Thiorhodovibrio winogradskyi: one gene and its partner. The main gene of each other region encodes a partner of the protein of the gene in region 2 in a complex. Links are inferred from orthologs where the notes say so. Each region holds a gene or a part of one and is shown on either strand. Other genes may lie near its edges.

Region 1 (2,934 bases), 770 kb from region 2 along the record:
CGCTCGAGACCAGCCATGCCCTGGCCTATGCCGCTGAACTCGCCCCGCGCATGCGCTCGGATCAGACCATTGTGATTAATCTGTCCGGCCGTGGAGACAAGGACATGCACACAGTCGCTCAGCTCGACGGGATTTCGCTATGAGTCGCATTGCCGCACGTTTTGCCGCCTGCCGCGAACAGGGCCGCACGGCGCTCATCCCCTTCATCACCGCCGGCGATCCGACAGCCGAAATCACAGTGCTCTTGATGCACCGCTTGGTATCCAGCGGTGCGGACCTGATCGAACTGGGCGTGCCTTTTTCCGATCCCATCGCCGATGGGCCAGTCATCCAGCGTGCCACCGAGCGCGCTCTGGCCCGGGGGATGAGTCTGCGCGGGCTTCTGGAACTGGTGCGCGCTTTTCGCGCCCAAGACCCCGATACCCCCGTGGTGCTCATGGGCTATTTGAACCCCATCGAGGTGCTGGGCTATGCCGAATTTGCCGCCCAGGCGGCCGATGCCGGGGTTGACGGCGTGCTCATTGTCGACGTGCCGCCGGAAGAAGGCCATGATCTTGTCGAGGCGCTGAAATCCCAGGGGCTGGATCTGGTCTATCTGCTCGCACCCACCTCGGATGCCGGGCGGATTGAGCGAATTGGCGCCATCGCCTCGGGATTCGTCTACTATGTCTCGGTCAAGGGGGTGACGGGTGCCGGAAATCTCGACCTGGACGCGGTGACGGAGAAGCTGAGCCTGATTCGCTCGCGCATCGATTTGCCACTGGGCGTCGGCTTCGGGATCAAGGATGCCGAGACGGCCGCGAAAGTCGCCGGCATTGCCGATGCCGTGATCGTCGGCAGCGCCATCGTTGGCCGTATCGAGGCCTTGGTTGAACGCCCGGCCGAGATCCCTGACGCTGTGGGTGAATTCGTTGCCAGCTTGCGCCAGGCCATCGACAAGGTCTAAGGCTGGTGTGGAGTGCGGCAGATCGGGTGGTATTTGACATGAGCAACAGGATACAAGCGTGAGCTGGTTTGAAAAGCTGGTCCCCAGCCGGATAAAGATCGAGGCGAGCAACAAGCGTACAGTGCCCGAGGGGCTCTGGGCCAAGTGCCCGGGCTGCAGCGCGGTGCTCTATCGCGCCGAGCTGGAGCGCAATCTCGAAGTCTGCCCCAAGTGCGGGCACCACAACCGCATCAGCGCGCGGCGGCGGCTTGATGTCTTTCTTGACTCGGATGCGCGCGAGGAAATCGGCCAGGATCTTGAATCCACCGATCCGCTTAAGTTCAAGGACTTGAAAAAATACCGCGACCGGCTGTCGCAGGCGCAAAAACAAACCAACGAGAAAGAAGCCCTGGTGGTGATGCGCGGACGGCTCAAGCGAATGGCCTGCGTGGCCGCGGCCTTCGAGTTTCGCTTCATGGGTGGCTCAATGGGCTCGGTGGTTGGAGAGCGCTTTGTGCGTGGGGTCGAGGCCGCGATTGAAGACAACGCCGCCCTGGTGTGCTTTTCCGCCAGCGGTGGGGCGCGCATGCAGGAGTCGCTGTTTTCCCTGTTTCAGATGGCCAAGACCAGTGCCGCGCTCGGACGTCTGCGCGAGCGCAAACTGCCCTTCGTCTCGGTGATGACCGACCCTACCATGGGCGGCGTCTCGGCCAGCCTGGCCATGCTCGGCGATATCAATCTGGCCGAGCCGCGGGCTCTGATTGGCTTCGCCGGGCCGCGTGTGATTGAACAAACCGTGCGAGAGACCTTGCCCGAGGGCTTTCAGCAGAGCGAATTCCTGCTCGAACATGGCGCGCTTGATGCCATCATCGACCGTCGCGAGCATCGGGATCGCATCGGCGGCATGATCGCCATGCTGATGCGTCGTCCGCGTCCCTGAGCGCGGCGTCCAAGTACAAGAGTCCGAGCCCGCCGCTGCCCATGCGTTGGAACACCCTGGACGAATGGCTCGCCTGGCAGGAAGGACTGCATCCCCAGCGGATCGATCTGCGCCTGGAACGCTTGCAAGCCGTATGGCAAGCACTGGGTCCACCGCCATTGCATGGGCCGGTGATGACCGTCGGCGGCACCAACGGTAAGGGCTCCACTGTCACTTACCTTGATGCCTGCTGCCGTGCCGCCGGGCTGAAAACCGGCGTCTATACCTCGCCTCATCTGCTGCGCTACAACGAGCGGGTGCGCATTGATGGGCAAGAAGCATCCGACCAGGCACTGTGCCAAGCCTTCGCGCGCATCGACCTGGCGCGAGGGGAGATTTCGCTCACTTATTTCGAGTTTGGCACCTTGGCTGCCCTGGAGTTATTCAGCCGTGCCCGGGTTGAGCTCATTCTGCTCGAGGTCGGACTGGGTGGACGACTCGACGCGGTCAATTTGCTTGATGCCGACATTGCCCTGGTCACCAGCATTGGGCGTGACCACATGGCCTGGCTGGGCGAGGATCCGAACCAGATCGCCTTCGAGAAAGCGGGTATTTTCCGCTCGGGGCGACCAGCCATCATCGGCAGCCGCGAACCACCGCCACGCCTGCGTGGCCAGGCCGAGGCGGTGAATGCGCGGGTGTATCAACTGGGGCGGGAGTTTGACTGGCAACTGGCGGATAGTGGTAAGAGCGATCCGCCAACATGGCACTGGCGACATGCCGATGGAACGGAATTTTTGCATCTGCCGCTGCCGGCACTGACCGGGCGGGTGCAGCTGGATAACGCGTCCGCCGCGCTTTGCGCGCTGCATCTGCTTGCGCGTGAGCAGCAAACAGCCTGGAAGATGCAGGATGCGCACCTGCGTAGCGGGCTAAATGCGGCCAGATTGCCGGGACGTTTTCAGCGCATCCCGGGGGCACCATCATGGATTCTTGACGTTGCCCATAATCAGGATGCTGCCCGTGTGCTGGCAGACAATCTTCGCGAGTTGGAGGTGGCCGGGCAGGTTCATCTGGTGTTTGGAGTTGT
Region 2 (7,528 bases):
TATTACTGATCAACCTGGAACTTGTCGATGCGCTGCGGCGGGGTGATCTGCCAGGCTGGGAGGCGGCTGTGCAGCAACTGGACCGGCGGCTTGCGCCAGTCCTGGCTTGGGTGCTGGACCAGCCAGGGGGGCGAACGCGCCCGAAATGGTCCGTGCATTTGCACGATGGCAGCGGCGCCAGGTGGATACGGAAGGTCGGGTGGATGGGGCGTCTGGGTGATTGGTTTGGCAAGCGGCTTGGCTGGCGACGCACGGGCGGCCTGGCGGTAGCCCGTGCCGCCGTGCATGGGCGCTAGCCGGTATTGCGCATCCCTGCCGCAATCGCGTTGATGGAACGCAGCAACGGGTCGAGCCATTGTTCGCGCTCTTCTTGGGTGTCTTCGCCGCGATAGCGCTCAAGCAGCGCAATCTGCACGTGGTTGAGCGGGTCGAGGTAGGCATTGCGGCGATAGAGCGAGGTTTGAAGTTCGGGCGTTTCTTCCATCAGTTCATGCAGTCCGGCGATGTTGAGTACCTGCGTGAGGGTACGCTGATATTCTTCTTGAATGCGGGCGAAAATTCCCTCCGCGGCTGGCTGGTCCTGGGCCAGGCGCAGGTATTCGTGCGCAATGTGCATCTCGGCCTTGAACAGGGACATCTGGGTGTTGCTCAGCATGGCGCGGAAGAAGGGCCATTCTTGATACATTTTTTGCAACTTGGCCAGGCGTTCCAGGTCGCCGCCACGCCAGCGCTCGATGGCCGAGCCGATGCCATACCAAGCCGGAAGGGTGTGGCGTGATTGGGCCCAGCCGAACACCCAGGGGATGGCGCGAATGGAGCCAAGCGAGCGGTCGGCTTTCTTGCGATGCGATGGCCGCGAGCCGATATTGAGCAGCGCGATGGCATCGAGCGGGGTGGCCTCGTAGAAGTAGTCCAGAAACCCGGGCGTGCCGGCTACGAGATCGCGATAGAATTGCTCGCCATGATCGGCGATCTCGGCCATGATCCCAAGATAATCCTTGCGTACCTCGGGGATGGGCTCGACCAGGCAGCGGCTGGCTTTGATCAGGCCGCTGATGCCGACCGTCAATTCATAAAGCGCCGTTTCAGGATTGGCATAGCGGTAGGAGAGCACCTCGCCCTGCTCGGTGAATTTGATCTGTCCATGCACGGTATCGGATGGCTGGGAGAGTATGGCCTCGTGCGTTGGGCCGCCGCCGCGACCGATGGTGCCACCGCGGCCATGGAACAGCCGGCACATAATGCCGCGCTCATCGGCCAGGTGAATGATTTTTTCCTGTGCCTCATAGAGCTGCCAGGCCGAGGACAGAATGCCACCGTCCTTGCAGGAGTCCGAGTAGCCAAGCATGACCTCCTGCAGATTGCCCGAGGCCTTGAGCAGGGCGCTGTAGGTCGGATCGTCAAAGAGCCTGCCCATGACGCGGTCGATGCGCTGGAGATCGTCGATGGTCTCGAACAGCGGGGCGACGATGAGATCGCAGAACCAGCCGTTGGGTGTCTTGCCAGCCAGGCCGGCCAGGCGTGCGAGCAGCATGACCTCCATCACATGGCTGGCGCTGTGGGTCATGGAAATCACATAGGCGCCGAAGGTGTCGCGGCCGACCTCGGCGCGCATGCGCGCGACCACTTCAAACACCTCCAGTGTCTCGCGCGTCTCGGCGGTCAGGGTGCCCTTGTCAATGACGAAAGGATGGGGATGGGCGATGGCCTCGCCGAGTGCGATGAGTTTCTGTTCTTCGCTGAAGGCTTCATACAGGGGTGCGCCCGGCTGACGGGCGAACAGTTCCATGACCGCCTGGGTATGTCGGTTGGACTCCTGGCGGATGTCGAGCTGCATCAGGTGGAAGCCGAAGGTCTCCACCAGCCGGATCAGATCCTTCAGCCGCCCCTCGGCGGCATTGGCATCGCCCTGGCTGATCAGGGAATCGCGAATGAGGTAAAGATCACTTAGGAATGCGCGCGCATCGGTGTAGCCCTCGGGCAGGTCTATCTCCTCGCCATGAATGCGTGCGCGTACCCGCTTGAGATCCGCCTCCAACCGATGGCCGACGATCACCAGTTTGCGTCGATAGGGCTCATGTACATAGCGACGTTGACTTTGGCTCATGGTGTCAAGCCAGTAGTCTTCGTCATCGTCCAGGCTGTCAAGAAAACGCGGCGAGGGTTCGCTCAGGGCGCTGGAATGGCTCAGGCGCCGGCTTAGATCGGTGACGCGGGCAATGTATTCGGTCAGTGCCAGTTCGCAGTGCATGCGCACGGCAAGTTCCGTGGTTTCCGGACGCACGAAAGGGTTGCCATCACGGTCGCCGCCTATCCAGGAGCCGAAGCGCATGAAACTTGGCACCCGCACCTCGGAGTCGGCGCCGTAGACGCGGCGGGCAGCACGCTCGAGATTGCGGTAGACTTGGGGCACGGTGCCAAAGAGCGATTCGCGGAAGAAATACAATCCCTGCCGCACTTCGTCCGTCACCTTGGGCTTGTGTACCCGCACCTCGTCTGTTTTCCACAGAATTTGAATTTCGTTCAGAATCTGCCCCAACAGATCCTGCTGCTCTTCCTGGTTGAGTCTCTGGCGATGCAAATCGAGCGCGAGCAGAAAAATCCGTCGCTGGATCTCAAGCGTGGTGCGGCGTTTGGCCTCGGTCGGGTGTGCGGTGAAGACGGGACTATAGGCCAGATGCTCAAGCAGGCTTTGCAGCTGCCCGGCGCTGATGCCGTCCTCGGCAAATTGGCGCAGGCTGTGGTCGAATGACCCTGGCCACAACCGACCGCCGGCACTCACCAGGGAGCGGCGTTGCAGATAGCCATTGACCTCCTCGGCGATGTTGAGCAGGCTAAAATAAATGGTATAGGCGCGGATGACCTCGGAGAGCGTCTGCGGGTCGAGCCCGTCGATGCGCTTCATCAGCTTGCCGCGCAGCTTGGGATCATCCTCGGCTCGCAACGCCAGGAAACCCTCGCGCAGGCGCTCGACGATCACCAGCACCCGCTTGCGGCTGTGCTCGCGCAGCACCTCGCCGAGCAGGCTGGCGAAGAGTTCAATGTCGCGGTCGACGCCGAGGACGGCCTCGGTCGGCGTCGTTGATGTTATTTCGGGCGCAGGCTCGGGGTGCGTCCTGAGTTCAGGCAGCGTCAAGGCAATGCTCCTTTCGGTCTGAACTTTTGTCAATGAGTGGGCGCATACTACCCCGGACATGATGGAGTGACAAAAACTTGCGCGTCTGCCTTGGCTGGTCAGTGATTTCGCATGCTGAGCTGAAGACAAATGCGCATTGGGGGCTGTTGGAAGCGCCCCGATTTCGAGTAGAATTGGCAGCCTATGGACCTTAACTTCCTCGAATTCGAACAACCGGTCGCCGAGCTTGCCGCCAAGATCGAAGAGCTGCGCCACGTCGGTGATGATAATGAAATCAACATCGCCGAGGAGATCGAGCATCTCGAGACCAAAAAGCGCGAGCTGACCGAGCAGATTTTTGCCTCGCTCACGCCCTGGCAGATCTCCCAGCTCTCGCGTCATCCACTGCGGCCTTATCTACTCGATTACGCCACTCGCATCTTCGAGGACTTCGAGGAGCTGCACGGCGACCGCGCCTTTGCTGACGACAAAGCCATTGTCGGCGGTTTGGCGCGCCTCGACGGGCGCCCGGTGATGCTGATCGGCCATCAAAAAGGCCGCGACACCAAAGAAAAGATCGCCCGCAACTTTGGCATGCCCCGGCCCGAGGGCTACCGCAAGGCATTGCGACTGATGCACATGGCTCAGCGCTTTGGCCTGCCCATTCTCACCTTTATCGACACGCCGGGCGCCTACCCTGGCGTGGGCGCCGAGGAACGCGGCCAGAGCGAGGCCATCGCGCGTAATCTGCAGGAAATGGCCGCCCTTTCGGTGCCCATTGTCGCGACCGTGACTGGCGAGGGAGGCTCGGGCGGGGCTTTGGCCATCGGCGTGGCCGATCGCCTGCTGATGCTGCAATTTAGCACCTACTCGGTCATCTCCCCCGAGGGCTGCGCGTCCATCCTGTGGAAAAGCGCCGAGAAAGCCCAGCTCGCGGCCGAGGCCATGGCCATTACCTCCGATAAGCTCAATGAGCTGGGGCTGATCGACGAAGTGGTGCCCGAGCCGCTCGGCGGCGCCCATCGCGATACCGAGACCATGACCGCCACCCTCAAGGCCACGCTGATTGCCGCGCTCGAGGAGCTCGACGCACTCGACCCTGGTCAACTTCAGGCCCTGCGCTATGAACGCTTGCGCGGGTTCGGGCGTTTCAAGGCCTGAGACGTCCAGGCGCGATCCCGATTCCAAGGCGGCCGGCCCCCTGCGGGATGCGCTGCGGCTGAGCCTGGAGGGCCAACGCGCGACGCGGCTGTGGATTGCCTTCAGCGGTGGGCGCGATTCCACGGCGCTGCTGCATGCCGTCGTCCAGCTAGTCAATATACTTCCGCCCGCCGAGCGCCCGGTGCTCGGCGCCGTGCATATCGATCATGGCCTGCATGCCGATTCTGCCCACTGGGCGGCCCACTGCCGCGCCTACTGTGCCGAGTTGGCGGTGCCGATTCGGGTGCGGGCTGTCGATGCCGCTCCGCAACCTGGTCAGAGTCCAGAAGAAGCCGCACGCGAGGCACGCTGGTCGCTCTGGCGGCAACTGCTCGCACCCGGTGATCAACTGTGGCTTGCACAGCACCAGGACGATCAGGCCGAGACCCTGCTGCTGGCCTTGTTGCGCGGAGCGGGTGTGAAGGGACTGGCCGGCATGCCTCGTGCTCGCGTCTTGGGTGCGGGGTTGGCCGTGCGTCCCTGGCTGCATTGCACCGGGGCGCAGATCGCCGCCTACGCCAGCGCGCATGGCTTGGGGTGGATTGAAGATCCCAGCAACAGGAACACGGCATTTGATCGTAACTATTTGCGCCAGATGGTTTTTCCGCTACTGCGCGAGCGTTGGCCAGCGGCTTCCGGAACCCTGGCGCGGACCGCTCGCCATTGTGCCGAAGCCGCCGAGTTGATCGAGACCGCCAGTGCTGACTGGCTGGTCAAGGTGGAGTCCAGTGACCCAGGCAGGCTTTCTGTCAACGCTTTGCTGTCCATACCTCGCGATCGCCGACACGCGGTCTTGCGCCACTGGCTGGCGCAGCGGGGCTTTCGTATGCCCAATCAGCGTCGGCTTGAGCAGATTAGCCACAGCCTGCTTGCCGCGCGCGCCGACGCCAGTCCACTGGTGGCTTGGTCAGGTTGCGAGCTGCGCCGTTATCGCGATGATCTCTTCGCGCTGGAACCACTGCCTGCACCGCCGACGATCGGCATCGAGTGGCCTGCCGGACAATGCTTGCATCTGGGCGGGCGTTTTGGCGAGCTCAGCCTGCCGCCACTCAGGGGGGCAACCCGGCTGAATGAGGACTCCCTCCATGTGCACTTTGGCCTTCATGGACTCAGATGTCGGCCCCGACCGGATGGCCCCAGCAGATCGCTCAAGGCGCTGTTTCAGCAGTGTGGCGTTCCGTCTTGGCTGCGGCCCTATGTGCCTCTGGTCTTTGCCGGCGAGCAGCTTGTGGCCGTGGCTGGAGTGGCGCTCTGTGATGCCCGCTTACCAGCCTTGCGTTGGCTGCACGCGCTCGGAGTGAGCGCCGGACTAACAGACATCATCGGCGATGCCGGACGTTTCGCGGCAGACGCCGAGAAGCCCCCGCCGGGTACTGGTGTCGCAGGTCAGTAAAGCAGTCGCGAGAGCCGACCGCGGGTTTTGGTGACCAGTGGGTGATCCTGGCCGAGCAGCTCGAAGCCCATCAGAATGGCCTTGCGCGCGGCATCCTCGCCATAGCCGCGGTCCTTTTGCATCAGGGTGAGCAGATGCTCGAAGGCGGCCTCCTGCTTGCCGCTCATGAAAAGCCGCGCGGCAAGTTGATATCTGGCCTGGCTGTTATCCGAGTCGGCGGCGATCTCCTGCTCGAGCCTGCCGAGGTCTGGCGCCCCGGTCAGTGCGCGGGCGAACAGTAAGCGCGCATGTAGGGATTTGACGTCCGGATGGTCGACCAGCTCGATAGGGGTGTGCTCAAGCGCCGCCTCCAGCGCGCTCAGATCGCCACGGGCCGCAAGCAGCTCGGCGCGCGGGACAAACAGCTGCTGTTCGCCGGCGCCAAGTTGTTCGGCCTCGGCCAGCTTGGCCTCGGCGGCGTCGAATTCCTCTTTGACCATGAGCGCGCGAGCAGTGGCGATGCGCTTGTCGCCCTCGTTGGGGAGATGACGTTCGAGGAATTCGCGCACTTGTCCTTCCGGCAAGGCGCCCATGAACTGGTCAATGACCCGACCGTCCTTGAACAATTGCACCGTTGGTAGGCTGCGGATGCCAAATTGCATCGCCAGTGCCTGTTCGGCCTCGGTATCGACCTTGGCAAGCAGGAACTGGCCGCCATATTCTTGCGCTAACTTGGCGAGCAAGGGCATCAGCTGCCGGCAGGGCGCGCACCAGTCCGCCCAGAAGTCAACCAGCACTGGACGCTGGAGGGATCCATCAAGCACCACCGACTGAAAGGTCTCAGTGGTGACCGCGATAACATGAGGTGAGTCAGCCATGGAAGTCTTTCTCAAAAACGTGCGAAAGTTGCAAACAACATTGCCATCAACCCTGAAGTTTGGTCATCCTTGACCTGAGAATCAAGTCAGGTTTAACAGGAGTCTTCTGATGTCCGATGCAATCCATCTGGTTTGTCCCCACTGCGATGCGGTCAACCGCGTCCCGGCCAGTCGACCGCTAATGGAGGCCAAGTGCGGCAAATGTCACGACAAGCTCTTCACGGGCCGCCCCCTGGAACTCACGGAAAAAACCTTCGATCGCCATGCCTCGCGCGCTGGCATCCCGCTAGTGGTCGATTTCTGGGCGCCCTGGTGCGGCCCCTGCAAAATGATGGCGCCAGCCTTTGCTCAAGCGGCGCGGCAACTCGAGCCCCAAGCGCGTCTGGCCAAGGTGAATACAGAAAAAGACCAGCGCCTGGCCATGCGTTTTGGCATTCGGAGCATTCCCACCATGATTGTGTTCCGCCAAGGCCGGGAGCTGGGCCGGACATCCGGTGCGATGGATGCGAGCGGGCTGGAAGGCTGGATCAGGGGAGTGCTTTGAGGGGAGCGGACAATATAGAAAAAGTGGGGGCGGCGGCTTGCCGTGCTGTTTGAAGCCGTGGTCTCGATTTTGAGCTGTATACTTTCGCCGCCGTAGAGTTAATTGATCTGACGAGTCTCGATGTCAAAGTGTCGATGGCGGACCTCTATGAGGATGTGTCTGGTCGATGAGCGTACGCCGGCGCAAATCGTCACCGCCGTGCGCCGGCTTTGCGCGGATCCGGCGCTTGTCCGCGCGCTCACCGAGCGGGGGAGGGCGCTCGCGGAAAGCCAGTTTTCGCGCGAGACCAGTTCTCGCGCGAAAATAGCGTGCTGGCATTCTCTGAGTTGTTCAACAAGCTATGCTAAAACGCGATCTCGAAGAAATCATCGCCAACGGAGAGAATTCCGGCATTGAGTTCAAGCGTGACGATATTCGCC

The links.
Region 1: the proteins of Thiowin_RS12960 (region 2) and accD are in contact, whole or in part, in a solved structure (PDB 8UXZ), measured with the Escherichia coli proteins. The link is inferred for Thiorhodovibrio winogradskyi from one-to-one orthologs.

The regions. Positions count from the first base shown.
Region 1 is NZ_CP121472.1:2,095,843-2,098,776, forward strand. It holds accD (acetyl-CoA carboxylase, carboxyltransferase subunit beta), read left to right. Parts: upstream 1-1,004; coding sequence 1,005-1,865; downstream 1,866-2,934. Other genes in the region: trpB (tryptophan synthase subunit beta), read left to right, coding at 1-143; trpA (tryptophan synthase subunit alpha), read left to right, coding at 140-946; folC (bifunctional tetrahydrofolate synthase/dihydrofolate synthase), read left to right, coding at 1,907-2,934.
Region 2 is NZ_CP121472.1:2,863,181-2,870,708, reverse strand. What follows is about bases 2,475-5,297. They hold Thiowin_RS12960 (acetyl-CoA carboxylase carboxyltransferase subunit alpha), read left to right. Parts: upstream 2,475-3,319; coding sequence 3,320-4,276; downstream 4,277-5,297. Other genes in these bases: tilS (tRNA lysidine(34) synthetase TilS), read left to right, coding at 4,239-5,297; ppc (phosphoenolpyruvate carboxylase), read right to left, coding at 2,475-3,136. Also shown: Thiowin_RS12970 (phosphoglycerate mutase), read left to right, coding at 1-296; more of ppc, read right to left, coding at 293-2,474; more of tilS, read left to right, coding at 5,298-5,708; trxA (thioredoxin), read right to left, coding at 5,702-6,565; thioredoxin TrxC, read left to right, coding at 6,675-7,109; Thiowin_RS12940 (RNA-binding domain-containing protein), read left to right, coding at 7,450-7,528. UniProt on the Escherichia coli protein: Component of the acetyl coenzyme A carboxylase (ACC) complex. First, biotin carboxylase catalyzes the carboxylation of biotin on its carrier protein (BCCP) and then the CO(2) group is transferred by the carboxyltransferase to acetyl-CoA to form malonyl-CoA.